Regions from separate parts of the Stenotrophomonas maltophilia genome, predicted to be linked through region 4. Evidence: predicted binding sites of a transcription regulator. Region 4 holds the regulator's gene; each other region holds the start of a gene.
The links. The regulator FliA, encoded in region 4, starts transcription of late flagellar genes. The targets are predictions, from matches to a motif close to TAAAGTTTNNCNNNCNNNGGCCGATAA.
Positions count from the first base shown of each region.

Region 1: a site for FliA is predicted at 3,565-3,591, ahead of EZ304_RS15640 (methyl-accepting chemotaxis protein). Genes of this name have one in related genera too.
Region 2: a site for FliA is predicted at 5,121-5,147, ahead of EZ304_RS21225 (methyl-accepting chemotaxis protein). Genes of this name have one in related genera too.
Region 3: a site for FliA is predicted at 4,690-4,716, ahead of EZ304_RS08980 (methyl-accepting chemotaxis protein). Genes of this name have one in related genera too.

Region 1 is NZ_CP037858.1:3,407,215-3,414,349, forward strand. Features, by position in the region: gene mutS (DNA mismatch repair protein MutS) at 1-978, opposite strand, end outside; gene EZ304_RS15620 (barstar family protein) at 1,114-1,506, opposite strand; gene EZ304_RS21300 (hypothetical protein) at 1,912-2,091, shown strand; gene EZ304_RS15630 (hypothetical protein) at 2,244-2,705, shown strand; gene EZ304_RS15635 (DUF596 domain-containing protein) at 2,889-3,236, shown strand; gene EZ304_RS15640 (methyl-accepting chemotaxis protein) at 3,623-5,845, shown strand; gene EZ304_RS15645 (glycine zipper 2TM domain-containing protein) at 6,011-6,379, shown strand; gene EZ304_RS15650 (ABC transporter permease) at 6,507-7,135, opposite strand, start outside.
Region 2 is NZ_CP037858.1:1,886,303-1,893,437, forward strand. Features, by position in the region: gene EZ304_RS08550 (TonB-dependent receptor domain-containing protein) at 1-1,537, shown strand, start outside; gene EZ304_RS20955 (hypothetical protein) at 1,598-1,771, opposite strand; gene EZ304_RS08555 (DUF2628 domain-containing protein) at 1,988-2,374, shown strand; gene EZ304_RS21225 (methyl-accepting chemotaxis protein) at 2,471-5,002, opposite strand; gene EZ304_RS08565 (NAD-dependent epimerase/dehydratase family protein) at 5,211-6,104, opposite strand; gene EZ304_RS08570 (S41 family peptidase) at 6,203-7,114, opposite strand.
Region 3 is NZ_CP037858.1:1,981,520-1,988,654, reverse strand. Features, by position in the region: gene EZ304_RS09015 (carotenoid oxygenase family protein) at 1-896, opposite strand, end outside; gene EZ304_RS09010 (DUF2141 domain-containing protein) at 923-1,345, opposite strand; gene EZ304_RS09000 (sensor histidine kinase) at 1,507-2,607, shown strand; gene EZ304_RS08995 (response regulator transcription factor) at 2,604-3,242, shown strand; gene EZ304_RS08990 (VOC family protein) at 3,265-3,636, shown strand; gene EZ304_RS08985 (arylamine N-acetyltransferase family protein) at 3,702-4,541, opposite strand; gene EZ304_RS08980 (methyl-accepting chemotaxis protein) at 4,745-7,135, shown strand, end outside.
Region 4 is NZ_CP037858.1:82,958-90,092, forward strand. Features, by position in the region: gene EZ304_RS00335 (chemotaxis protein CheA) at 1-975, opposite strand, end outside; gene EZ304_RS00340 (protein phosphatase CheZ) at 978-1,583, opposite strand; gene cheY (chemotaxis response regulator CheY) at 1,583-1,975, opposite strand; gene EZ304_RS00350 (RNA polymerase sigma factor FliA) at 2,033-2,776, opposite strand; gene EZ304_RS00355 (MinD/ParA family ATP-binding protein) at 2,773-3,660, opposite strand; gene flhF (flagellar biosynthesis protein FlhF) at 3,647-5,269, opposite strand; gene flhA (flagellar biosynthesis protein FlhA) at 5,415-7,135, opposite strand, start outside.

The sequences.
Region 1 (7,135 bases), 1.2 Mb from region 4:
CGCATGGTGGCGCTGCACCAGCACTTCGCGCAGGCGCAGCGGGCGGTGCAGCCAGCGCCGCAGCAGGCGGCCGCCCATCGGCGTCACCGTGCTGTCGAGCACGCCCAGCAGGGTATTGCGGGTATCGCCGTCGACGCGCGTATCCAGTTCCAGGTGGCGGCGGGTGGCGGCGTTCATCGCGATCGCCTCGCCGGCGGTTTCCATCGCGATCGAAGTCAGGTGCGGCAGGCGCTGCTTCTGGGTTTCCTCGACATAGCCGAGCAGGGCGCCCGCGGCAGCGGTCGCGCGCGGCTTGTCATCGATGCCGAAACCGCTCAGGTCATGCAGCTTGAAGAAGTTCAACAGCTGGCGGCGGCCACTGTCGGCGTCGAACAGCCACGGCGCACGACGGCGCACGCCGGTGCGCTGGCGCAGGAATTCCGGCCAGTTTTCTTCGTCGGGCACCAGCAGCTCGGCCGGCTCCAGTCGGGCCAGCTCGGCTTCCAGCGCGTCGTCGGTTTCCACTTCATTTACCAGGAAGCGGCCACCGGCCAGGTCGGCCCAGGCCAGGCCGTAGCCCTGCTTCGTGCGCGACAGCGCCATCAGCAGGGTGTCGCGGCGCTCGTCCAGCAGCGCCTCGTCGGTGACCGTGCCGGGGGTGACGATGCGCACCACCTTGCGCTCGACCAGGCCCTTGGCCAGCGCCGGGTCGCCGATCTGCTCGCAGATCGCCACCGACTCGCCCAGCGCCACCAGCCGGGCCAGGTAGCCTTCATAGGCATGTACCGGCACGCCGGCCATCGGAATCGGCGCGCCGCCGGAGCTGCCACGCTGGGTCAGGGTGATGTCGAGCAGGCGCGCGGCCTTGCGCGCGTCGTCGTAGAACAGCTCGTAGAAGTCGCCCATGCGGAAGAACAGCAGCAGGTCCGGGTAGTCGGACTTGGCTGCGAAGAACTGCTTCATCAGCGGGGTGTGTTCGGCGGACTTGTCTTTGGACATGGGACTCGTGGATCTGGGCGTCCGGCCGCGCCGGAGGGCGGCGGCAGCGGAGCAGGTACAGGGCCGTCCATGGTAACTGCTGGGGCCGGTGGACGCCGCTGCGGTTGGCGGGCACTCCCCGTGCAGGGCACGCAGTCAGGCCGGAACCAGGGTGATCTGCCGGTGGCTGGCGAAGATCTCCATCACGATCTCGAAGTAGGTCGGGCCTTCGCCCCGTTGCAGCGTGTCCAGCTGGCGGGCAATGGCCTGCGTATTGAAGCTGCCCGGTGTGTCGAGCTTGGCCTGCAGCCATTGGCGGGTGGTCTCCACGCCCAGGGCCGTGCGGCTGTGGGCGATATCGCGCCAGATCAGCGTGGCCTGCGCCTGGCCGGCCAACGCGCCATAGCCGCCATGCAACAGATCGTCCAGAGCATCCAGGCTCGGTCCGAGCTGCCAGTCCTCGCCGGCCATGAACACGCGGTTGATCTCCGCGTACAGGCTGGCGATGTCATTGATGGCGCTGCCTTCGATCTGCAGGACGAGTTTCATGCGCCACTGTAGCGTTGCCTGCGGCCCTCCGCTGGCCTTCAACACAGGAACCAGGACCCGGAATAGTCCGGGCGGCCTTGATCATGGAATCGGTTCTACGACTGGAAAGCGTGTCAAGCATGCAATGACACATGCGCTTCCAAACCCCGCAACGTCGACGCATGCCGTTTTTTTCGTTGCGGATGGAGCCTGGTTGATTTCTCTCGTTGCCGAGACCGGGAGAATGAAGGGAACGGCGATGCCTGGAGATTCGGGAGCACACATCGGCCCAACGGGGCGAGTGATCAGCCTTGCTGGCGGGAACAACGCGAGAACTATTGTTGAACCTGGTGCCAGCAAAATAAAATTCGGGTGTCACTGTACGGTGAGGTGTTGGTGATCTGTCCACGTTGTGAGCAAGGTGAGATGCTTGAGGCTCACGTCAAGGAGAGTGGTGTTCAGATATTTGTCTGCGACGAATGTGATGCCTTCTGGTTTTCTTTGATGGATATCGGCGTTTCTCCGTTCAGGGATCTTGAGACGTATCTTGAGGAGAATTCGATTGCTCCATTTTGGGAGTCAATTTCCGTGGATGAGCGCCGGTGATGCTTTGATGCACGTGAGTGAGTGGGCGAAGATGGCCGCCAGCCGCGAAGTGCTGGCGAAGGAACTATCCGTCTGAAGGTGGATGTCTTCGCTATCCAGCGCAGGGCGGTTGCGCCCGATCGGCCGCAAGCGGCATCCCAAGGAGCCTATTGATGAGTGACGCGTTTGAGATTGTCATGGAGGCGGTCCCATCGGTTCATGTGTCCACGCTGCTGGAGGAGATGGCCCGCATGGCTGAGTCCGTTTCGTCGACCGGGTGGGAAGGTGAACCCATCGCGGCTGGCGAGCACTCTGCAGGACGTTTCCATGAGTTTCCGTATGGCTCATGCATGGCCCAACAAGTAAAGGGCTTCCGATTGGGCTCGGCTGTTCATATTCCCATGCTGTTGATTCGTGTCATCAGGTTTGAAGGAATGGTGAGCATCGAACTGTCATTCGATATGGAGTGGGCGGATATCGGTGTCGCGATGTCGGAACTCCAACGGCATTTTCTGGAATTGAAGACGCTGAGTGGATCGCGAACCGTATACGGTGGCATGGAGCCCGCTCAGGATCTGGAGACCAGATTCTTCACTGACGATGAGTGCGGTCCCTTGGGGGTCACCGGTGCCTGATTCAGGCCGGGGATCGCTGTCCTGCGAGGGAGTGGCTTGGCTCTCTGAAAGGCTTGCGACCATTCACGATGAGCAGAGGGAGATTCGCCCAGTTCGCGGGCGAACATGTCGTCCTCCGCATGGGAGAGCTGTTCCTGGCGTTCCATTGTTGATGGAGATGGCGTTGCGGAGGAGCGCGCTGCAATGATGCCTGAGGTTGTCAGGAATGTTCTTCATTACTCCTATGGCTATTCCATGGGGTCACTGTGGATCAACATGAACGTTGAGTTGGAGGGGCGTGACGTCACCTTCGAGCAGCAGACGGAAGCGTTCTTTTCGATGCTGAAGTTGCTGATGATGGAAGGTAAGCTGAAGCTGGCTTCGCAAGGCGTCTTCGCCGATGGGGATGTTGATGGGCAGTTGGGTGCGCTTCGCCGCGCATGGCCGGCCGCCAGAGATCAGGCGGATCTCGATGAGCACGGGTTCTGGTTCCTTTCGGATGCGCCGTTTGGATTGGTCTGGATGTCACCTGAAGGCGACGTCTGGAGCTGAAATGCCTGATGCCGCTGCGGCAGTGTGCTCCTGAGGATGTCTGTGGCATCCAATGGAAACTTCAGGGGGGCACGTTGCTCACCCGGCCACTGCAGAGGCGGGTCTCATGCGGGTATGTGTGCGATGTTCGGACGGTACATGCATTCTGTTGCATTGATTCATCGACATGCGGTTCCCACAGCCGGTTTCGTGAGCTGCGCGTGACGATAATCACCAGTCCCTCGTCATTCCGATATTCCTGAAAGATATAGCGCTTGCCGTTCCGGGTGCGTTTCACACCTGTCTGCACAGTTCCAGAGTTTTGGATCGATATAATAATATCGACCCATAAAGTTTCCCCAGCCTGCGCCGCCATCGATCGTACGGCCATGATCAAGGGAATTGAGATGCTCGCCTTACGCAACCTCCGAGTGGGATCCCGGCTGGGTGCCGGGTTTGGTCTGCTGCTGCTGTTCATCGTGGCCATCGTCGGCCTGGCGCTGTACGGAAATCACCTGAAGTCTGCCCAGTTCGAGAAAGTGGTGGACGTCAACATGGTGAAGATGCGGCTGTTGAACGACATGCTGGATACCAACAACGCAGTGTTGATGCACCGCCGGCTGATGGTGATCAAGCGTGGCGAGGATTTCGACAAGGATTATCAGAAGGCGCAGGAGCTGTCGCGGACCTACGACGGCATCTGGGCCAAATACATCAAGATTCCGCGTGATGCCACCGGCGATACCCTGGTTGCGAAGATCGACGCGGCACGCAAGGCCACCGATGCCTCCACCCAGCATCTGCACGAGCGTATGAAGGCCGGTGATTTCGACGGCGCGGCCAAGGAACTGCTCGCCGAGCATGGGCTGGCAACCGCTTGGAACGAGGCCATCTCGACATTGCTGCGGCATCAGGAAGCGCTGACCGAGCGCAGCCGCGAGGAATACCGTTCAACCGAATCCTGGACCGGCACGTTGTCGATCGTGTTCGGTGCGTTGAGCCTGGTACTGGGCTCGCTGGCCGCGTGGGCCATCACCCGCAGCCTGACCCGCCCGCTGGAGGGTGCGGTGAAGCTGGCCGACGGCATCGCCAACGGGCGGCTGGACAACAGCATCGACGCGTCCGGCAACGATGAGGTGACGCAGCTGCTCAGGTCGATGCAGCGCATGCAGGCGCAGTTGCAGTCGGTGATGGCGGCGCAGGGCGAGCTGGCCCGCCAGCACGATGCGGGCAGCCTCAGCTATCGCATGGACGAGAGTGCCTTCCCCGGCGACTACGGGCGCATGGTACATGAGACCAATGCGCTGGTCGGTTCGCACGTGCAGGTGCAGAACCGGCTGATCGAGGTGATGAAGCACTATGCCCGTGGCGACCTGTCGGTGGACATGGATCCGTTGCCGGGCGAGAAGGCGGCGATCACCCAGGCAATGGACGAGACCAAGACCAGCCTGTCGGCGATCAACAGCGAGATCCGCCGGCTGGCGACGGCCGCGGCGGCAGGCGACTTCAGCCTGCGCGGCGATGAAGATCGCTTCGCCTATGATTTCCGCGACATGGTGGCCGGGCTCAATCGCCTGATGCAGACCACCGACGAGAACCTGGTGCAGGTGTCGACCCTGCTGCAGGCGATCTCGCGCGGTGACCTCACCGTACGCATGCAGGGTGACTTCCACGGCGTGTTCGCCCGCATGCGCGATGACTGCAATGCCACCGTCGATCAGCTCAAGCAGATTGTCGGCCGCATCCAGTCCAGCGCGTCCAGCATCAACCTGGCGGCAGGCGAGATCGCCTCGGGCAACACCGATCTGTCGCGGCGCACCGAGCAGCAGGCGGCGAACCTGGAAGAGACGGCTGCGTCGATGGAGGAACTGACCTCCACTGTGAAGCAGAACGCCGAGCACGCACGCCAGGCCAACCAGCTTGCCATCGGCGCGCATGGCGTCGCCTCGCAGGGCGGCGAGGTGGTGGGCCAGGTGGTCACCACGATGTCGGCCATCGAAGCCTCGTCGAAGAAGATCGCCGAGATCATCAGCGTCATCGACGGCATCGCCTTCCAGACCAACATCCTGGCGTTGAACGCGGCGGTGGAAGCCGCGCGTGCCGGCGAGCAGGGCAGGGGCTTTGCGGTGGTGGCCAGTGAGGTGCGTACGCTGGCACAGCGCTCGGCCGGTGCGGCCAAGGAGATCAAGGGCCTGATCGAGGATTCGGTCGGCAAGGTCGCTGACGGCTCGGCGCTGGTCCGCCAGGCAGGCACCACGATGGGCGAGATCGTGGCGTCGGTGCAGCGCGTCACCGACATCATGGCTGATATCTCCGCCGCATCGCAGGAGCAGAGCTCGGGTATCGAACAGGTGAACCAGGCGGTGGTGCAGATGGACGAGACCACACAGCAGAATGCGGCGCTGGTGGAAGAAGCCAGCGCCGCAGCGCGGTCCATGGAAGAGCAGGCCAACCTGCTGACCGAGGCGGTGTCGGTGTTCCGCACCGGTGCGGCCGCGGCAGCCGTATCGGTCCCGCGCGCGCTTGCTGCAGTAGCCGCCTCGGTCACGCCAGTGAGACGCCCGGCGGTGCTGTCGCCGCGCATCGAGCCGACGTTGGCTGCCAACGCGGGTGGTTGGGAAGAGTTCTAGCAACAGCGCGTGCCGGCAGGGAGACGGCGCCCATCGCGATGGTTGATCGCGATGGGCGCAACTTTCTTCCTGAACGCGCGATGGCCGATGAGGCGGCGGACACGCGCATTTCACTTCCGGTTGCCAACCGCAGGAGGACACTTGCGCCATACCGGAACTCAGGAGATGGCCATGAAGACCTCGACCCGATTGCTTGTGCTGGGCACGCTGCTGGCGGCTTCGTCGGTGGCCGGTGCGCAGACGTATGGGCCGCGCGATGAGGGACGCAAGTTCAACGACGGCAGTCGCGTGGTCTGCAAGAACGTGGAAGTGCAGCGCAACTCGCGCGATCCGAACCGCATCACGGGTACCGCCACCGGCGCAGTGATCGGTGGCCTGCTGGGCAACCAGGTGGGCGGCGGCAATGGCAAGAAGCTCGCTACGGTGGCCGGTGCTGTTGCCGGTGGTGCGGCCGGTCGCCAGATCCAGGGCAACAGCCAGCAGAAGAACGGCGACCGCGTCGTTGAACGCCGCTGCGAACGGGTCTACCGCTGATCGATCGCCGACAGCCCCCGTTTCCCCTTCCACACCGCAGTACCCGAACGCCGGCCCCGCGCCGGCGTTCTTCGTTGCAGGAAAAAGGGACGGAGGGGATTAAGTCGCAATTCCCCCAACCGGCCGTTTACGACTTAATCCCCTCCGTCCCCTTTTTGGCGAGGAGGCGCCAGGTGGCGAGGCTGCCGTAGAGCAGCAGCAGGACGGTGAGGGTGATCAGTTCGTGGCTGACTTCGGCCAGGCGGGCGTCCATCTGGTTCAGCCTCACCATCAGGTTGATGCCCGAGGTGGTCGGCAGCAGTTGCGCCAGCCAGACCAGCGGTGGCGGCGTCATCACCGCCGGCCACGACAGGTTGGCCAGGAAGAACAGCGGGATCGAGGTGGCGATGATGTACTGGAAGGCGCGTTCGCGGGTGCGGAAGAAGCTGCCGACGAACAGGCCGAACGCCACCGTGGCGGCGATGAACAGCGTGCCGCCCAACAACTGGCCCAGCGGGTTGCCGCCGCGCGGATAGTCCTGCACCCAGGCGGTGAAGCCGGCGTAGTAGAACAGGCCGAACAGGCCGATCAGGCCGAAGCCCATCGCCATGCCGGCCAGGGTCGGCAGGTCGAAGCGCAGGCGCCGGCCGAGCGCGAGGCGGCGGCCGCCGAGCAGGACGCCGATGCCCATCAGCAGCGTCTGGTGCACGATCAGCTCGGCCACGCCGGGCACGATGGCGCTGCCATAGCCTTCCTGCGTGTTGTACAGCGGGCGCT
Region 2 (7,135 bases), 1.8 Mb from region 4:
CGGCGTGATCAACATCATCACCCGGCGCATCGGCGATGAATGGAACGGCAGCGCGACGCACAGCTATACCCGCCCCGGCGATGACAAGCGCGGTGACACCCAGCAGATCGGCGCCACCTTCTCCGGCCCGCTCGGCGAACGCTTCGGCCTGCGCATCGGTGCCAACAGCATGCGCCGCGACTCGGACCAGTCCAACGGTGGTGTCTACGGCAACGCCTACGCCGGCGAGAAGGACCGCAATGTCGACGCGCTGCTGCAGTGGAAACTGAGTGACGCGCAGGAACTGTCGCTGGAAGCCGGCCATGGCGTGCAGCAGGCCTTCATCGACGCCTCGCTGGAAAAGCAGGACGAAGGCGCCTGGGGTGCCAGCGAACTCAAGCGCAGCTCGCTGGCGCTCAACCACGATGGCAAGTGGAGCTTCGGCAACTCGAAGATCAGCGCGTACTGGACCGAATACAAGAACGACATCGGCGCCACCGGCCGCTCCGAGGCGACCGATACGATCATCGAAGGCAGCCTGACCACACCATTCACCCTCGGTGTTGAACACCAGTTCGCCGTGGGTGGCCAATGGAAGCGCCAGGAGCTGACCAACACCGACACCATCGGCCGCGCGCCGATCGACTATGCCGGCAATGCCGTCAGCGGCTCCGATCTGGAAGTGGATACCTGGGCCCTGTTCGTCGAAGACGAGCTGAAGCTGCACCGCACCCTGGCGCTGACCCTGGGCGCGCGCCTGGACCACCATGAGAAGTTCGGCGGCCACGTCAGCCCGCGAGCCTACCTGGTCTGGCATCCGGCCGAGCAATGGACCATCCGAGGTGGTGTTTCCAAGGGCTTCCGCGCGCCCAGCCTGACCGAGAATTCGGCCACCGCCGCCACCCAGTCCGGTGGCCGTGGCTGCACCTCGCTGATCCCGCTGGGCTATACCCGCGGCGGCTGCTACATGGCCGGCAACCCGGACCTCGACCCGGAAACCAGCACCAACCGCGAGATCGGCGTCAGCTTCGACAACGACCTGGTCGATGCCGGCCTGACCTACTTCCATACCGATTTCAGGAACAAGATCGAGTACGCACCGCTGGGCAGGTTCAACGGCATCTGGTGGACGCGCATGAGCAACGTGCAGCGCGCACGCACCAGCGGCATGGAAGGCAACCTCAATTTCCGCTTCGGCGAGCACTGGCGCTGGCGCACCTCGGCGACCTGGATGAAGGAAGCCAAGAACCTGACCACCGGCCGCAACCTGATCGATACCCCGGAGTTCTCGGGCTACTCGTCGCTGGACTGGACGCCCAACACGGTGTTCTCAAGCAGCCTGTCGGCGCAGTACACCGGCAAGCAGACCGGCACGGCGACGACCTTCCTCAAGGCCTACACGCTGTATGACCTGACCGCGGCCTGGAACGTCAACGAGGTGCTGACCCTGCGTGGCGGTGTCAGCAACCTGGCCGACAAGAAGCTGTATGCGGAAGGCTCCACCGACTATTTCGTGGCCGGGCGCAGCTACTTCTTCAGCATGACCGCGCGGTTCTGACCAGGAGCGTCCGCCACGATCGCGCTGGCGACGGGCCAGCGCGATCGGCGGTGTTGCGGGTTACTCGCTTTCCAGTGCGGCGGCGGGCGCCGCGCTCTGCGTAGCGGCCGTGCGTGCACGGTCCATCGCCACCGCCAGTTGCTGGCGTGCGAGCAGCTGTTGTGCCTGCACCACTTCAGGTGTCGGCAGGAGCACCGGTCCCGGTGCGTTTTCCGGTGTAGCAGGTGTGGTCATGCAACCTCCATGGACATCCCGCCACCGCACGGATTCAGCCGGTGCGGTAGCGGAACTGCGCACCCTATCCTAAAAACAAGGCGGGTGGGTGACGGTGCGCCCCCTGGCCGCAGGGCCATAGCGCACTGAGCGTCACATTTTTGACGCTGCAGGGTGGATAGCTGAACCGGCCGGCCGGTATCATGTAATCGTTTTCCCACAAGGACGTGTACGTCAATGAACGCAGTCGACCTCTCCCGCTTCAGCCCGAAGTGGCAGTTCCGCTTCAACTTCTTCCAGCAGCACGGCGCGCCCAAGGAATCAGGCTTCAAGCAGGCCTGGAAGGCGCTGTCCTTCGGCGACCGCCTGAAGGTCAACATCAACTTCTTCGCCTTCTTCTTCGGCGCCATCTACCTGTTCATCCTGGGCATGTGGCGCAAGGCGCTGGTGGTGATCGGCATCAACATCGCGCTGGCCGCCGTGACCCTGTTCCTGCCCGACATCGTGGCCCGTGCCGTGTTCATCGCCATGAACTTCCTGGTCGCTTCCAGCACCAACTACAGCTACTACCTGGAACAGGTGAAGGGCCGCGCCAGCTGGAACCCCTTCGAAGGCATGTTCTAGAACCGCGGCAGCGGCCGGCCCCGACCGGCACAACGACGAGCAGAAACGACGACGCCCGGCCTTGGCCGGGCGTCTTCATGTGCACTCCGGCCAGCGTCAGGCCGCGCGGCGTGCCGTGGCCATCGGCTCGGCCTGCAGGCGGAAGCGCGAGACCGCCACGGCCAGCTGCTCGGCCTGTTCTTCCATCGCACGCGCGGCGGCACTGGCTTCTTCCACCAGTGCGGCATTCTGCTGGGTGGTCTCATCCATCTGCACCACGGTCTGGTTGACCTGTTCGATGCCGGCGGACTGTTCGCGCGACGCGGCCGAGATCTCGGCCATGATCTCGTTGACCCGTCCCACCTGGCCGACGATGGCCTGCATGGTACGGCCCGCACCGTGCACCAGCTGCGCACCGGCACCGACCTGCGCCACCGATGCGTCGATCAGTTCCTTGATCTCCTTCGCTGCGCCCGCCGAGCGTTGCGCCAGCGCGCGCACCTCGCTGGCGACCACAGCGAAGCCACGGCCCTGCTCCCCTGCCCGCGCCGCTTCCACCGCCGCGTTCAACGCCAGGATGTTGGTCTGGAAGGCGATGCCGTCGATCACCGAAATGATCTCGGCGATGCGCTGCGACGATGCCTCGATCTGCTCCATGGTCTGCACCACCTGGTTGACCACCTCCCCGCCCTCGCTGGCAACGCCAGCGGCGGAACCGGCGAGGGTATTGGCCTGCAGCGCGTGGTCGGCGTTCTGTCGCACGGTGGAGGTCAGCTCCTCCATCGAGGCGGCAGTCTCTTCCAGGTTGGCGGCCTGCTGCTCGGTACGACGCGAGAGATCGCTGTTGCCCGCAGCGATCTCTCCCGCCGCCAGGCGGATGCTGGCGGCCGACTGCTGGATCTGCCCGACAATCTGGGTCAACTGCTGCACGGTGCTGTTGGCATCGTCGCGCATCACCGCGAACACGCCATGGAAATCACCACGCATGCGTGCGCTGAGGTCGCCGGCGGCAATCGCGCGAAGCAGCGTCGACAGCTCGGCCAGGTTGTGATCGCTGACCTGCATCATGATGTTGAGGGTCTCCACCATGCGGCGGAAATCGTGGTCGAAGCGCCCGGCATCGCCGCGTACGGCGAAGTCGCCGGCCGCCGCGGCGGCAGCCAGCTGCTGGATCTGCTCGTTGATCGCGGCCAGGTTGATCTTGGTGGTGGCCATTGCAGCGGTGAACACCGCCTTCTCGCCCGGCAGCGCTTCCATGTCCACGCTGAGGTCACCCACCGCGTAACGCTGCATCACCTCGACCAGGCGCTGGGTGACCGCATTGCTGGAGGCCACCAGCTGGTTGCTGTCGGCCACCATGCGGCCGTACTCGCCGGGGAAGGCAGTAGCGTCCATGCGGTAGCTCAGCTCGCCGGCATCGTGGCGGCGCGCCATTTCCGCCTGCGCGGCCATCACCGCCTGCAGCTGTCCGCGCATGCCCTGCATTGCCTCCAGCAGGCGGCCCACTTCATCGTTGCTGCGCGCAGGCAAGGTGCTGTCGAGCTTGCCGGCGGCAACGTCACCCGCCACTCGCACCGCTTCGGCCAACGGGCGGATCGCCAGGCGGCGCAGCAGCACGTAGACGCCTGCGCTGAGGGTCAGCGCGGCCACCACGCCAACCAGCAACGTCAGCCACAGCAGCTGGCGCGCCTCGGCGACGATCACCGCATGCGGCATCACCACGCCCAGTGCGAAGCGCTGCGGGGCATTGCCTACGCGCAGCGGCACGTACACGCGCACATTGCCGGCCGCGTCCGGGGTGAAAGCCTCGAACCTGCGGTCGGCGGCGATGTCGGCCAGCATGCTGCGGGTCAATGCATCGCTGCGCGGCTTGCCGATCTCGGCGGCGTTCGCCGAGGCGAGCACCACGCCGTTCGGTGAGAGCAGTTCGACGCGACCTGCGCCCATCGGCTTCAGCGTGGCAAGGTGCTTCTGCAGCGCCGCCAGCGAGAAGTCGACGGTGAATACACCGAGGAACGTGCCGTTTTCGATGATCGGCGAGCTCAACGTGCTCATCAGCACCTGCTGCCCGGCGATGTCGTAGGCATAGGGTTCACTGACCTTGGGCAGCTTGTCGCGGCTGGGCACCACGTACCAGTCGGCCGAGCCGTCGGCGGCTTCGGTGTAGTCGGTCATGGTCGACTGCTGTGGCTTGCCGTCATGCCAGGCCCAGTAGCTCATGTAGCGGCCGCTGGCATCGTGCATCTCGGTATTGGCGAATTCGGCATCCTTGCCATCGAAGGCATCGGCCTCCCACATGGTGCTCTTGCCCAGCCATTCCGGGTGGGTACGCAGCTGCTCACCGAGCACGGCCGCCAGGCTGGCGCGATCAGGCACATCCCCCCGCGCACGCTGGGCGAGCACGGCTTCGACCATGGCGTCGTTGCTGGCGAACGCCGTGCCCAGGTCGGCGGCGACCTGGCGCGCTTCGGCGTTGGCCTCGCTGGTCATGGTCTGGCGTGAGGCATCGATCAGGCTGGCACTGGCCTGGCGATAGATCAGGAACGCCGTCAGGCCGAAGCACAGCAGCGCGATGACGGCGGTGCCCAGCATCAGCTTGTGGGCGATGCTGCCCGGACGGCGGGCAGCGGCGGAACGGGAAGAAGGCATGGAGGGGTCCGCAAGGCAGTTCAGGACGACCGGCACCGCGAGGGCACCGCGCAGGCGCGCGATCCATCGCGCAGGCCACCGGCCGCCGGGACCCGCCCGGCGCAGGAAGCGCACCGGGTTAGCGGCCGCCTGCCAACGAGGTTGAGGCGACCGCACGACACATTCCTGAATGCACTCAGGGACGGGACAGGAACCCGCCCGGCGTCCCCTATTCGGCCACCCGATCCTTGATCCACTCCGCGCGCGGCAACACCTCGATGCTGCCTGCGGCGTACTGCTGCAGCACAGCGTCCGGCCCGAAACGCGGCTGCCATCCCAGCTCCCTGCGAATGCGGGCGCTGTCATAGACGCGGTCGACGCTCAGCGGCAACGGCCAGCCACGGCGCTCGAACTCGGCCAGCAGCTGCGGTACGCGCCGGGCCAGTACGTTGCGTGGCTGGGTGGCCAGTTCCAGGCAATCCTCGCGCCGGAACGGGGTCGCTGCGCAGGCGATGTAGCGGGCGAAGGCCGGCCCCTCATCCAGCAGCAGCGCGGCATGGGCACTGGCCACGTCACGGGCGTCGATCCCACGATGCAACCGGAACATCGCCATCCGTTCCGGCGGCTCCGGGAAGCAGCGCCCCATCCGCAGCACGCGCACGCCGAAGTCCGGTGCGGCCGCAGCTTCAGCCAGGGCCTCGGCCTGCAGCTTGCTGCGGTGATAGATCGTTCGCGGCAACGGCTCGGTATCCTCATCGATCCAGCGGCATCCTCCTGCCACCACTGCGTGGCCGTACAGCGCGGTGGTACTGGTCAACACGAACCGCCGTGCACCTGCCTCCCGCGCCGCCTGCAGCAGGTGCGCAGTCGCGTCCACATTGATCTGCTGGAACACCGCGTCCGGTACCAGGCCAACGTGCGGCGCATGCAGGGCTGCGGTATGGATGACCGCGTCGACGCCCTGCACCGCGCGCACGACGGCTTGATGATCGGTGACATCGGCAATGATGCGCGTGGTGGCGAACGGGCTGCGGTCCAGACCAACCACTTCATGGGCAGCCGCCAACGCGCCGAAGATCGCGCGCCCGATCCGCCCGGAACTGCCGGTCAACAGAATCTTCATTGAGTCCATTCACTCGAAGCGCCCGGGAACTACCGGGATGCTTCGATTCTAGGCATGCAACGGCGCATCTGCGATAGGACAACCGCGCAACCGTGCGTTCATCTTGACGACTTCGGCGGAGCCAGCAGTTGGCGCGCGATGAACAGCGGGTCGTCGCCGCCTGCCACGTCAGGCGCGACACCGGTCCGTTCCCAGTTTCCACCGGTGCGCAGATTGATCGGTTGCCGATCCGGAATGCTGATCTGATAGCCATCGGGCAGCAGCACAGGATCATCGAACATATGTGCGGCACCACCACTGCGGCCGCCGACGATGCGCGCACGTCCCAGGGCCTGCAGCGAATACGCGACGAACTCGGCCGCCGAGCCGGTGCGGCGGTCGATCAGTATCACCAGCGGCTTCAGGTACAGCGGAAGGCTCGCTGGCGGCAGCGGCACCGGGGTACGCCGGCCACGTTGCTCCAGCGCCTGCACTGCAGTGACACCTGGCTCCAGCAGGGTCCGCACCAGCAGGTCGGCGCTGCCATCATCACCGCCCCCGTTCTGGCGCAGATCCAGCACCAGACCCTGGGTGTCGGCCAGCAGGGTGAACGCTGCCGCCAGCCTGGGCCTTGCCAGATCGAGCGGATAGAAGGTGCTCAGGCGCAGGTAACCGAGATTGCCTTCCAGCACCCGCACCTCGCGCACGCCCGCACCATTGCTGCGTGCATCCGCACGCCAGGCCATCAGCCAATCGTCCTGGCCGGCGCCGGCCTCCACCCGTTCCACATGGAAGTGGCCGTCGAACACGTCCAGATCCTGGTTCAGGCGCGCACTGAAGCCCTTCGGGTCCGTGCAGCTGTCCACATAGCGCTGCTGGGTGGACCAGCCACGCACCGCATCGGCGATGCGTGCGCCTTCGGCCACGTCCAGGTAGTGCGCCTCTATTGCCGCAGCCGCCGCCTGCAGCACTGTGTCCTGGCCCGGGCAGGACGCTGCCAGCAGCGTGCCCAGCATCCACGAAACCACCATGACCGCCCCCGCATTGATGAT
Region 3 (7,135 bases), 1.9 Mb from region 4:
TTGGCGACCACCGCGATGCGCGCGGGGCGCTGCGGTGCGAACTGCATGCGCTCGAAGAAGCTGCCGCCGGTACCGGTGAAATCGAATGGCATCATCACGAACACCAGGTGCTGGTCGGTCATCGCGAAGGCATGCAGGTAGCCATGCTCGGGTGTTTCGATCACATTGGCGCTGCGTAGCCGGCCGTCCGCACCGATGTGCCAGACCAGCAGGCCATGGCCCCCCATCAGGCTGATCGAGCCGAAGTTCCAGAGGCTGCCGTCGCGATCGGTCAGCGGATGCGCCGAGAAAGGTAGCGCCGCCAGGTCCGGACGCCAGGTGACCGGGCCAATCGTCTGCAGCGAATCGGGGTCCACTTCGAACGCCGAACCGGATTCGCACAGGGCGAACAGGCGGCCATTGATCATCGCCACCGAGGTGTTGGCCACGTTGGCATCATCGTTGTTGCGTACCGCCAGCGCACCGGGAACGCTGGTGCCGGCAGCCGGATACTGGAAGCGGCCGGCCTTCTGTTCACGGGTGAATTTGGGCGTGGCGACCATGCGGCCGTGATGGGTCAGACTGCCATCACCATTGAAGCGCCAGCCATGCACCATGCCGTCGCCGTCGAACCAGTGGTCGTAGCGGAAGCCATCGCGCTCGGCCCAGGCCGGGCCATTGCGGTACAGCGTTCCAGCGAGGCCGACCGGCAGCCGGCCCTGCAGCTGCACGGTGGCCGGGCCCAGGCTCTCGCTGGTAACGCTGCGCCAGCCGAGCAGCCACGGGTGCTCCTGCAGGCCCTGCGCGAAACGGGCCGGGTCACCGGCGAAGGCGGGCGCGCTGCGCAGTGCGGTGGCGCCCAGGGCCAGGCAGGCGCTGCTGCTGAGCAGGGTACGGAGGAAGCGGCGACGGTCCATGCTGGCCTCGGGTCTGGATGCGGGAATCAGCGCAGGGTGATGTCGATGGCAGCACCGGCGGTCGGCACGTCGACGCGCGCCTCGTCGAAGGTCGGCTTGCGCATCACCTGCGGGTTGTTGCTGAAGCCGTAGCCTTCCACCGGCATGCCGACCAGGTTGGTGTCGAGCTTGCCGTTGTCGTTCTCGTCGTGGGTGAGCAGCACGGCGTAACTGCCGGCCGGCATGCCCTTGAACGTGAAGTGGGCGCTGTCGCCGCTGGGCGCCGCCTGCTGGGCCTGCACGGGCCTGGCCTTGCCGTCCCAGGCGGCAGCGCTGTCGACCAGCGCAACGCGCAGGGTGCCGGTCTGCACGCGGACGTCGTGCACGGTCACGGCCAGATCGGCGGCGTGGGCATTGCCGGCCAAGGCCAGGGCAGTCAGGGCGGTGCTGAGCAGGGCGGTGCGGATCATGGCGGTGGCTCCGGAAGTGGGTGGTGTGCTGCGGTGTGGAGCCAGTCTGCGCGGGGCGCGGTGCTGGGTTCAGGGCCAGTGGTCATCGATCCGACGTGCCAGAAGTCACTTTCTGCGCCGGACCCATTGCCGCCGGCGTGCGCGGCGGTCAGCATCTGGCCATGCCCAGCCTGTTCCGCCACCTGTTGCGTCCGCTCAGCCTCGCCGGGCTGGTTACCGTGCTGGTGGTGGGCCTGTCGTTCGGCGTGCACGGCGCCGGTGCCGGCCTCAGCCAGGCGTTGCTTGGCACGTTCCTGCTACTGTTCGTGGTGCACGGATGGGCGGCAATGCCGACCCGCGTGCGTGCATTCGCTGCGGTGCTGCAGACCGTGCTGGCGATCGCGCTGGTTGCCCTGCAGCCGCGCACCGGTACTGCCCCGGTGCTGCTGGTGGTGCTGGTCGCGCAGCTGGCCGAGCATTGGCCACCGCGCTTCGTGCTGGGTATTGCACTGCTGGCCAACCTCGCCATGTATCTCGTGCTGCGCCACAGTGGTTTCACCCAGCCGTTGCTGGTGGTGCTGCTGTATGGCGGTTTCCAGGCATTTGCTGCACTGACCGCACACTACGCGCGCAGCACTGCGTTGGCCCGCGATGATCTGGCCCGCGTCAATGCCGATCTCCTGGCGACACGTGCACTGCTGGCCGACAGTGCACGCGACGCCGAGCGCCTGCGCCTGGCCCGCGAACTGCACGATGTAGCCGGGCACAAGCTCACCGCGATGCGCTTGAACCTGCGCGCCCTTGCGGCCGACCCTGTGCTGGCCGGGCGCGAAGGGTTGGTGCTGGCGGAACAGTTGTCCGGCGAGTTGCTGGCCGACATCCGCCAGGTGGTGCAATCGATGCGCGATGATCGCGGCCTCGATCTGGCTACTGCGCTGCATGCGCTGGCCGCACCCTTCCCACGACCGAAGCTGCAGCTGCAGATCGGCCAGAGCGTGCGCGTGGTTGACCCGCTGATGGCAGAGACCGTGCTGCGGCTGGTGCAGGAAGCCCTGACCAACGCCGCCCGCCACGGCAATGCAGACACCGTGTGGCTGACGATCAGTGAAGAGGATTCCCAATTGCGTATCGATATCCGCGATGACGGCCAACGCGCCGAACGCATCCGCGAAGGCAATGGCATCGCCGGCATGCGCGAGCGCTTGGCGGCGGTACAGGGGCGTTTGGAGCTGGCGCGAACCGCGCAGGGCGGCATGCATCTGACCGCGCGGTTGCCGGCATGAGTGCCGCCATGATCCGGGTGGCGCTGGCCGATGACCAGGCGCTGGTCCGCGCCGGCCTGCGCGCGCTGCTGCAGGGGCTGGGCGTGGACGTGGTGCTGGAGGCCGAGGAGGGCCAGACGCTGCTGGACGCGTTGACTGCCCAGCGCGTGGATGTGGTGCTCAGTGACATCCGCATGCCCGGAATGGACGGCATCGAGGCAGTGCGACAGCTGCGCGCACGCGGTGACGCAACGCCATGGCTGCTGCTGACCACCTTCGATGAAAGTGACCTGCTGCTGCGGGCCAGCGAGGCCGGCGCACAGGGCTTCCTGCTCAAGGACGCCGCACCTGCGGACCTGCGCGAAGCGATCGAGCGCGTCGCCGCGGGTGAAACCCTGCTGCTGCCAGTCAGCACCGAGCCGGTGCGCGCCCGCTACCGCTTCCACGATGAAGCACCGCCCACCGATACCTTCGGGGAACGCGAAGTAGCGATCCTGCGCCTGCTGGCCGGGGGGTACAGCAACAAGGAGATCGCGCGCAGCCTGTTCCTGGCCGAGGGCACGGTGAAGAACTACGTGTCCGCCATACTCGACAAGCTGGGCACCCGCGACCGCACCCGCGCGGTGCTGAAGGCGATTACCCTGCGCATCATCTGAGTGGACCGAGCAAGGAGTGCCAGTGAACCCGATCCTGCATGTGGAAATCCCGGCCAGTGACCTGGACCGTGCCATCGCGTTCTACCAGCATTGGCTGCAGGTGGTCATGGATGAGCCGATCCTGCTGCACGATTGCCGGATGGCGTACCTGCCGTTCTCCGATGAGGCCGAGGGTGCCAGCATGGCGCTGGTGCACGGCGCGGACTACCGGCCCTCCGAGCAGGGCGCGCGCATCTACATCGGCGTGGATGACCTGGATGCCAGCCTCGCGCGCGCGCTGCAGGCAGGTGCCGAACTGCGCTTCGGCCCGGCCGATGCCGGCGACTGGCGCGTGGCCGAGATCCGCGACAGCGAAGGCAACCGGATTGCGTTGCAGGCGCGCGCAGCTCTGTAGAGCCGAGCCCACGCTCGGCTGCCGTTGGCCCAGCCGCTCCAGCTCAGCCGAGCATGGGCTCGGCTCTACAAGAGCGCGGCGCGGGAGCGCTGCAGCCAGTCATTGATGGCCGGGTCCAGCCGCGGGTCGTCCGGCAGCTGCATGCCGAAGCGCTGCTGCAGCACGTCACGCACATCACCCACATCATGCAGCGGGCGCTTGTCCGGCGCCTGCCCGGGGCGGTACTCGGTGTAATTGCCGCTGCCGATGGTACGGCGCCAGTCCGGCCCGGTCAGCGATGCGCGCAGCTGGCCGGGGAAACTGGAATCGGGATGGGTGCACACGTACCAGTTGCCCACCACGTTGTCGATCGGTGCCGGCGCCTGCAGGTCGAACCGATACATCGCCCGCCAGCCATCGTTGGACTCGGCCGACAGCACGAAATCACCCTCGTCGGGCAGGCGCTGCAGCAGATAGCGTTCGTGCGGCGTGGCCTGCGGCTGCGGATCATGCAGGCGCAGCGGCACGGTCGGGGTCAGGCTGCCGAAACCGGCATCCACCAGCCAGTCATCGCCATCCACCTGCACGCGTAGCAGCAGGTGGGTACGCGCGGTCAGTTCGCCGTCCTGTGCGGCCAGCAGCACACGTGCACTCAGTGGCTGCGCATCGAAGCCCAATGCCTGCAGCAGCGCCAGCAATCCGCCATTGAGTTCGAAGCAGTACCCGCCACGCCGGTCGTCAAGCAGCTTGCGTTGCACGCTGTCCAGGTCGATCGGCACCGCATCGCGCAGCAGGCAGCTGAGTGTCTCGAAGGGCAGCAGTGCGTTGTGGCGCTGCTGCAGCAGGGTCAGGCCGGCCAGAGTCCGCGGTGGCGGTGCTTCCAGCTGCAGGCGCTGCAGGTAGCGGGGGGCATCGAGCGTCGTCATGGAGGCACCGGGCGGGGGAGGGGCGTCCACTGTGCTCCCCAAACCGGGGTTGAGGTCAAGCGCGGCGGCCGTGTCATGCCTCCGTCGCCTGCACCCGGTACAAAGGCCGCGTCCACCAGCAACGGGGGGACGCAGGCGAAGAAAGCTCTAAAGTTGTCCTGAAGCCGGCCGATACAGGTGTGCCCTTCCGCCTGGAGTCTGTCATGTCGGCCGTTGTTCCCCACCTCCGGTCCCTGCGCACGCGCCTTGCCACGTTGCGCTCGGCGTCCCCCGGCCTGCTGCTGTGGCTGCAGCCACACCGGCTCAGCGTGGCCAACAAGCTCAAGGCGACCCTGTGGGTCTGTGGCCTGGGCCTGGTGGCGATCGCCGCTGTCTACGCATGGACTGGCCATGCCAACGCCCTGGCTGCGCGCAGCCAGGCCAGCTACCAGCGCGGCAGCGATCTGGCTGCCAGCCTGTCCACGCGGGTGGCCGAAGCGCGTCGCCTGCAGACCCAGTATGCACGCAGTTTCGATGATGCCGACCGCGCGCAGCTGTTGGCCACGCAGAAGGCGTTGCAGACTGATCTGCAGGCGCTGCGCGCGACGCCGATGGATGCTGGCCGGCGCAAGGCCCTGCAGGCGCTGACCGAAGCTGCCGACGCGTTCTCGCAGGGTGTGGCCGCCCTGTTCGAACGGGTCGACGAGATGGGCCGTGGTGATGCCGGCCTCGCCGCGCAGCTGCAGCAGGCCGCTGACACCCTCCAGGCGCAGGTGGATGTGCAGCAGCGGCCCGCGCTGGCGCTGTCCCTGCAGAAGATGCGAAGGCAGGAGGCGCTGCTGCTGCTCGACGGTGATTCCACCCACGCCGACCGCGCCAGCGAGGAAAAGCTGCCGTTCGATCTCGCGCTGGCGGGCCTGCCCGCGGATGAGCAGGACACCCTGCGCACCGGTATGGAGGTGTATCAGGCCGCATTGCTGGGGTATACCGCTGCCCGCGTCGGCCTGGATGTGGAAGCGCAGTCGCTGCTGGATACCGCTGCGGGCGTAGCGCCGGCGCTGGCCGCATTCCAGCAGGCACAGGTGGCGGCGCTGGCCAGGGCGCAGGCGCGGCAGCAGGCCGGCGCGCGCACGATGAGCGTGCTGTTCGCACTGACCCTGCTGCTGGTGGCAGGCGTGCTGATCACCAGCCTGGTGCTGGTGCTGCGTGCGGTGCGCCAGCCGATCCAGGACACCCTGCGTTTCGCCAGCGATATCGCCGACGACCGCCTCGACACCACTCTGCGCGTCTACAACGCCAACGATGAGATCGGCCAGCTGGCCCAGCGCCTGGTCGACATGCAGCAGCGCCTGCGCGCGCGCATCGAGACCGAGCGTGCCGTGGCCCGCGGCAACACCCGCGTGCGCCAGGCACTGGACAGCGCGCAGACCGGGCTGATGGTGATCGATGCGGAAGGGCAGGTCGCCTACGCCAATCCGGCGCTGTTGGAGCAGCTTGAACTCCGGCTTGAAGATCTGGTGGGGAACGATGCGGTACGCCTGCATCCGGCACTGGCCAACCTGGCCGGCGTGCGCCAGCGCGAGGAGCGCGAGATCGGTCATGCCGGCGTCCGCTACCAGCTGATCGCCAATGCCATCACCGACGAAGGGCATTTCCTCGGCGTGGCAGTGGAGTGGCGCAGCCGCGCGCTGGAAACGCTGCTGGAAACCGAAGTGGCAGCACTGGTCGACGCCGCCGTACATGGCGACCTGCACGGTCGCATCGCGCTGGAGGGAAAGCAGGGCTTTGTGCGTACGTTGTCGACCAGCATCAATCGCCTGCTGGCCACGTTCGAGACCAACCTCGGCGATCTGCAGGCACTTCTGGCGGCGCTGGCGCGCGGCGACCTCAGCGTGCGCATGGAAGGTGAGCTGCAGGGCGTGTTCGCACGCATGCGCGACGATGCCAACGCCACCGTCGCGCAACTGGGCCGCATCGTCACCCGCATCCAGCAGGCGACGTCCAGCCTCGACACCGGTGTCGGTGAGATCGTTGCCGGTCACCATGATCTGTCGCAGCGCACCGAACAGCAGGCGGCCAACCTGGAAGAGACGGCAGCGTCGATGCACGAGCTGACCGACACCGTTGGCCGCAATGCCGATGCCGCGGGCCGTGCCGACGTGCTGGTCAAGGGCGCGGCGGCAGTGGCCCAGCGCGGTGGCGAGGCCGTTGGCCAGGTGGTCGCGACCATGCATGGCATCAGCGAGGCCTCGCGGCGGATCGGCGACATCACCCAGCTGATCGATGGCATCGCCTTCCAGACCAACATCCTCGCGCTGAATGCTGCGGTGGAAGCGGCGCGTGCGGGTGAGCAGGGTCGCAGCTTCGCTGTGGTGGCCGCGGAAGTGCGCCTGCTGGCACAACGCAGCGCGGAGGCGGCCAAGCAGATCAAGGGCCTGATCGAGGATTCGGTGGCGCGTGTGGGCCAGGGCAACCAGCAGGCCGAACAGGCCGGCACCACGATGGGCGAGATTGTCGGCAGCGTGCAGCAGCTTGCGGATCTGCTGACAGGTATCCGCAGCGCGTCGCAGGACCAGCATGCCGGCATCGCCCAGGTGAACCAGACCATCGTGCAG
Region 4 (7,135 bases):
ACCGACCAGCTCAAGGTCCACTTCCTTCTTCAGCGAGCGGGCGACGTCGCGGGCGACCTTGGGGAAGCGCGAGAACACTTTGCCCACCGGCTGCATGCGGGTACGCATCACCGCCGACTGCAGGCGCGCAGTGGCGATGTCCAGCGTCGATACGGCGCGATCCAGCTCCTCGTCGCGCAGGCGTGCACGGAGGGTCTTCAGGCGGTTGCGGGAAAGCACCAGTTCGCCGATCAGGTTGACGATCGCATCCAGGCGCTTGGTGTCCACGCGCACGGTGTGCTCGGCCTCGGCCATCGGCTTGGCCGCTGGCTTGGCTGCGGGCGCCGGGACAGGTGCCGGGCGCGGTGCGGCGGCGGGTGCCGCCGCGATGGCGGCAGCAGGCTTCGCGCCTGGCGCAGCACCGCCGTGCAGCTGGTCCAGCAGGGCTTCGAACTCGTCTTCGCTGATCAGGCCGTCGTCGGCCTTCTTCGCTGGCGCGACCGCGGTCGGCGCGTTGCCGCCGTGCAGCTGATCGAGCAGGGCCTCGAATTCGTCGTCGGTGATCAGGTCGCTGCCGCCTGCCGCAGGCGCGGCCGCAGCGACCGGCGCGGCAGTGCCACCGTGCATGTCGAACTGCGCGATCAGGTCCGGCGGCGCATAGCCCGGCTCGGTACCGGAGGACACGGCGTCCAGCATCGACTGCAGGTAGTCCAGCGACTGCTGGGCGGCGTCGAAGTGGTGGGCCTGCAGTACCGCCTGCCCGGCACGCGCGATGCCCAGGGCTTCTTCAGCGGCGTGGCACAGCTCGACCATGGCGGTGACGCCAAGGAAGCCGGCGCCGCCCTTGAGCGTGTGGTAGCCGCGGAACACCGCGTTGAGTTGCTCGGTGTCCTGCGGTGCCTGCTCCAGCGACACCAGCTGTTCGCCCAGGCGATCCAGGATTTCCTGGGCCTCGATGATGAAATCGGCAGTGATGTCGTCGGATACCGCGCTCATGCTTACAGCCCCAGATCCGACAACAGGTCGTCGGCGTCGTTCTGCGAGACCGCGTGGCGGTCCAGTCCCTTCAGTGCCGGCCCGGCCAGTTCCGGATCGGTGCGATGCTGTTCCGGCGGCAGGCCGAGTGCGCCAAAGCCCTCGTGCACGCGGCGGACGATGCCGACCACGCGACGGATGATCTGCCCGGTCAGGTCCTGGTAGCTCTGGGTCAGGGCGATCTCGGTCAGGTTGTGGCGGATGCGCTCGAGCTGCGTGTCCTGGCCCGGCTGCAGGCCTTCGGCGCGCAGTTGTTCGGTCAGGCTGCGGCATTCCTCGGCCAGGTCCAGGGTGCGGTGCGTGGCCTGTTCGGTCATCGCCACCACGTGGTCAAGGCGTGCGCAGGCGTCGTCCAGTTCACCGGCCTCGCTGGGTACGGTCGGCAGTTCACCCAGTGCCTGTCCCAGCTCGCGGGCCAGCCGCGAGAGGCCGCTCATCATCGGCTGCGTACGCAGCGCGACCAGTCCGTCGATGCGTTGCCGCCAGGCGGCTTCGTCACCGGACTCCAGGGCGTCCAGGGCTTCCTGCAGGCGCAGGGCGAGGGCGTTCTTGTCGACCGTGGTATCCATCAGGCGCTGGCCGCCAGGCGTTCGAAGATCTTGCCGAGCTTCTCTTCCAGCGTCTGCGCGGTGAACGGCTTGATGATGTAGCCGTTCACGCCGTTCTGGGCGGCTTCGATGATCTGCTCGCGCTTGGCTTCGGCGGTGACCATCAGTACCGGCAGGGTCTTCAGCTTGGCATCGGCGCGGATCGCCTTCAGCAGTTCGATGCCGGTCATCACCGGCATGTTCCAGTCGGTGACCACGAAATCGAACGGCTGGCTCTGCAGCAGCGACAGCGCGGCATGCCCGTCCTCGGCTTCGGCGGTGTTGGTGAAGCCCAGATCGCCCAGCAGGTTCTTGACGATTCGACGCATGGTCGAGAAGTCGTCGACGATCAGGATGCGCATGTTCTTGTTCAAAGCAGAGTTCCTTTGTTGTTCATTCCGGGCGGCCGGGGGCAGCCGCCTCGGGCATGTTCATTCTTCCAGGCCGGCGTCGGCGGCCTCGAAGATTTTCAATCGGCCACGCAGGCGCAGTACCGCCTGGCCATGGATCTGGCAGACCCGCGACTCGCTCACGCCGAGCACCGCGCCGATCTCCTTCAGGTTCAGTTCCTGCTCGTAATAGAGCGAGAGCACCAGCTGTTCGCGCTCGGGCAGGTGGCCGATGGCCTTGCCCAGCTCGCGGCCGAACTCGCCGCGCTCCAGCACCTGCTGCGGGGTCGGGCCGCCCTGGGCGACGGTGTCCAGCTCGCCCTGGTCCTCGATGCGCGACTCCAGGCTCAGCACCTGGCCGCGTGCGGCGTCTTCCATCAACCGCAGGTATTCGGGCAGCGGCATCTCCATCGCGGCGGCCACTTCGGTGGCGCTGGCGGCGCGGCCACTGCTCTGTTCCAGGCGGCGGATGGTGGCGGCGGCATCGCGGGCACGCCGGTGCACCGAGCGCGGCACCCAGTCGCCACGGCGGATCTCGTCGATCATCGAACCGCGGATGCGGATCGAGGCATAGGTTTCGAACGAGGCGCCCTGGTCGGCGTCGTAGCTGCGCGAGGCTTCGATCAGGCCCATCATGCCGGCCTGGATCAGGTCGTCCACTTCAACGCTGGCCGGCAACCGCGCAGCCAGGTGGTGGGCGATGCGCCGCACCAGGTCCGAGTGCTGGGCGATGACCTCGTTGGCCGCCGAGCGCTGGACCTCCCGGTACTGGGCTGCGCCTTTCATGCGGCCACCCCGCGCTGCTTGAGGATGCGCTCGAGGAAGAACTCGACGCCGCCACGCGGTTCGGTCGGCGCCTGCCAGCGTGCGGTGCGGCGCGCGATCTCGGTGATCGCCAGCGCGGCCGGGCTGGACGGATAGGCCTTCACCACCGGCTGCTGGCGCTGCACCGACAGGCGCAGCCAGTCATCCTGCGGCACGCAGCCCAGGTAGTTCAGCGAGACATCGGCGAGGAACTTCTCGCAGACGCGGGTCAGCTTTTCGTACAGCACGCGGCCCTCGTTCGGGTCGCGCACCATGTTGGCCACCACCTGGATGCGGTCCACGCCGCGCTCGCGCGAGAGCACCTTGATCAGCGCATAGGCGTCGGTGATCGAAGCCGGTTCGTCACAGACCACCACCACGGTGTCCTGCGCGGCCTGGCAGAAGGTCAGTACGCCGTCGGTGATGCCCGCGGCGGTGTCGACCACCATGATGTCCAGTTCACGTTCCAGCTCAGAGAACACGTTGACCAGGCCGACGTGCTCGGCCGGGGCCAGCTCGGCCATGTGCCGGCGGCCGGATGCGGCCGGCACCACCAGCACGCCGTTCGGGCCTTCGACGATGACGTCGTCCAGCGAGCAGCGACCGGCGACCAGGTCGGCCAGCGTAAAGGTGGGGTTCAGCCCCAGGATCACGTCGATGTTGGCCAGGCCAAGGTCGGCGTCCAGCAGCAGCGTGCGCTTGCCCATGCCGGCCAGTGCCACGGCCAGGTTCGCGGACACATTCGTCTTGCCCACGCCGCCCTTGCCGCCGGTCACGGCAATGGTGCGCACAGGGCCGAGCGGCTCGCTGCGGGTCGCCGACAGCGGGAAGGTCTTGGTCAGCTTGGCGTACTCACGCGACGGCATGGTTCAACTCCGGGTTGCAGGGCATATCGGCCGCTCGGCGCAAATCTTCAAGGCGAAGTACAAGATTGGCTGCACTGGCCCGGTGCAGGTCGTCCGGAACGTCCTGGCCATCGGTCACCCAGGTGATCGGCAGGGCGTGGTCCACGGCCACCGACAGGGCGTTGCCGAAGCGGCCGGTCTCGTCCAGCTTGCTCAGCACCAGGCCCTGCAGGTTGGCGGCGCCGAAGCGGCGGACCACCTCGTCCATGTCGCCGAAGCTGGTGTTGGCCGGCAGCACCAGCAGGGTGCGCACCTGGCGGGCGGCGCGCAGCCACTGCAGCTGGGCGGCCAGTGCGCGGTCGCGCGGGCCCAGCCCGGCGGTGTCGATCAGCACCAGCTTGTAGTCCTTCAGGCGTTCCAGCAGCTGGTCCAGGTCGGTGCCGCTGTTGGCTTCGTGCACGGCGATGCCGAGCTGGCGGCCGTAGCCGTACAGCTGCTCGCGGGCGCCGATGCGGGTGGTGTCGGTGGTCACCAGGGCGACGTCACGCGGCGCGTGTTTCTCGGCGAAGCGCGAGGCCAGCTTGGCGATGGTGGTGGTCTTGCCGGCGCCAGTCGGGCCGACCAGGGCGATCACGCCGCCTTCTTCCAGCGGGTCGACCGGGGCGATCGGCAGCTTGCGCGAGATCAGCCCCAGCATCAGGCCGCGACCACGGTGGGCTTCGGTCTCCAGCGGAATCTGCATGGCCACGTCGCGGGCCAGGCCGGCATCAAAGCCGTACTCGTCCATCAGGTCCAGCGCGGTGGCGCGTACCGGGCAGCCTCGCAGGCGCTCGTCGGTGAAGCGGTTCATCTCGCGCTCGATCACCTGGCGCATGCCGGCCACTTCCTGGCGCAGCTGGCGGATCTCGGCGTCGTCCTGGGCGACCACGGTCAGCGTCGGTGCCGGGGCCAGCACGGGGGCCGGACTGGCTTCGGCGACGGCTTCGAGCGCTGCCGGTTCGCTGGCGGCGATGTCAGGCTGGACATCGGCCATGGCAGCGCCCGGCAGCGGCGGCGGCTGCACGGCGGGGGGCACGCTTTCGTGATGCGTGTCGTGCGGCGGGTCGATCTGGAAGCGGGCGCGGTTGGCCGGCGCGGTGACGGCCGGGCCCGGTGCGACGATGGCCTCGGCGAACGGGGCGAAGATCTGTTCGGGCAGCGCCGGTTCGTTGACGGCGGCGCGCGCCAGGGTGGCTGCGAAGCCGGTGCTGCCGCGGGTCGGCACGATCTCGTCGGCGCTGTCCAGGGTGCGGCCGGTGGCACCCACGGCCGCACGGGCGAGGGCGGCCACGGCCGAGGTGGTGGCGGCCACCGGCTCCGGCGCCGGGGCAGCGCTGCGGCGGCGGGTCACCGCAGCGATCACAGCATCGGCGGCGGTACGCGGCTTGGGTGCCGGCGGAGGAGCGACGTCACGACGCGAGGCTTCCAGTGCGCGCTGCACGGCGCTCTCGTCGTAGTTGGCGGCGGCGACGATCTCGATGCCTTCCTCGATCCGGCGGTTGGACAGGATCACGGCGTCAGGACCATGTTCCTTGCGCACCAGGTTCATGGCCGAGCGCATGTCGGCGGCGACGAATCGTTTGATTTTCATGCTGTGGTCACGGGACGAAGACGGCGGGGTGGCGGTCGGAGAACTCGGGTGGTCGGTGGTCTGCACGGTGCGGGTTCCCCTTGGTATCTGTCTGTTGCGTTGGTTCGAAAGTGGTGTCTGTTTTCTGGCGCATCGGCGGGCGGCGTCAGCTGATCGTTCCGACCAGCTTCAGGCGCTTGTCCTCCGGCACCTCGCTGTAGGCCAGGACCGACAGCGACGGAACGCTGTGGCGGACCAGACGCGCCAGCGCGGCGCGCACCGGGCCCGGTACCAGCACGACCGCCGGCTCGTTTCGCGCTTCCTGCTTGCTGACACATTCGGCCAGGCTCTGGTGCAGTCGCTCCGCGAGTCCGGGTTCCAGCGCGGCGCCGTTGCCCTGCGTGGACTCCTGCAAGACACGTTCCAATTGCGGGTTGAGGGTGAACACCGGCAGCTCCGCCGACATTCCGGCGATCTCCTGCACGATGAAGCGGCCCAGTGCGGTGCGCACGGCAGCGGTCAGCACTGCCGGGTCCTGGCTGCTGGGCGCGTGTTCGACCAGTGCCTCGGCGATCTTGCGCAGCTGGCGGATCGGAATGCGCTCCACCAGCAGGTTCTGCAGCACGCGCACCACCGCCGACAGCGGCAGCGCCTTCGGTGTCAGATCTTCGACGAGCTTGGGCGCGCTCTTGGCCAGGTTGGCCAGCAGGTGCTGCACTTCCTCGTGGCCGAGCAGTTCCGGCGCGTGTTCGCGGATCAGGTGCGAGAGGTGGGTAGCGACCACCGTGGCCGGGTCGACCACGGTGTAGCCCAGCGTCTCGGCCTGGGCACGCTGGTGCGGCTGGATCCAGGTGGCATCCAGGCCGAACGCGGGGTCCTTGCCGGCGATGCCTTCCAGCGCGCCGAGGGCACTGCCGGGGTCCAGCGCCAGTTCGCGGTCCGGGTGGATCTCGGCGGTGGCCACTGGCACGCCATGCACCAGCACGCGGTAGCCGTTGGCCGGCAGTTCCAGGTTGTCGCGGATGTGCACCGAGGGAATCAGGAAGCCAACGTCCTGGGTCAGCTTGCGGCGCACGCCCTTGATGCGCGCCATCAGTTCGCCCCCCTGGTTGCTGTCCACCAGCGGGATCAGCCGGTAGCCGACCTCCAGGCCCAGCGGATCGACCGGGCGCAGCTCGTCCCAGCTCAGTTCGGCGGTCGGTGCCGGCGCGGCCGGGCGGCCCAGCGCATTGAGTGCGGCGGCATCGGTGCCGCCGGCCGCGGCGTCGGCAGCCGGAGCCTTGCCCTTGCGATAGACCTTCCAGGCGATGAAGCCGAGGATCGCGGACAGCGTCAGGAAAGCGACGTTGGGCATGCCCGGCACCAGGCCGACCACGCCGATGATGCCGGCGGTGATCGCCAGCGCCCGGTACTGGCCGAACACCTGGCCGGTCATGGCCTGGGCCATGTCCTGCGAACGCGAGGCGCGGGTGACCAGCATGGCCACGGCGCTGGAGACCAGCAGGGCCGGCAGCTGCGCCACCAGGCCGTCACCGATCGACAGCAGGGTGTAGGTGGCAGCGGCCTCGCCGAACGGCATGCCATGCTGCAGCACGCCCACCGCCAGGCCGCCGAGCATGTTGATGAACAGGATCAGGATGCCGGCGATGGCGTCGCCGCGGATGAATTTGCTGGCACCGTCCATCGCGCCGTAGAAGTCGGCTTCCTCGCGGACTTCCTCGCGGCGCAGCTTGGCTTCTTCACGCGTCAGCAAACCGGCGTTGAGGTCGGCGTCGATCGCCATCTGCTTGCCGGGCATGGCGTCCAGGATGAAGCGCGCGGTCACTTCAGAGACGCGGCCGGCGCCCTTGGTGATCACCACGAAGTTGATGATGGTCAGGATCGCGA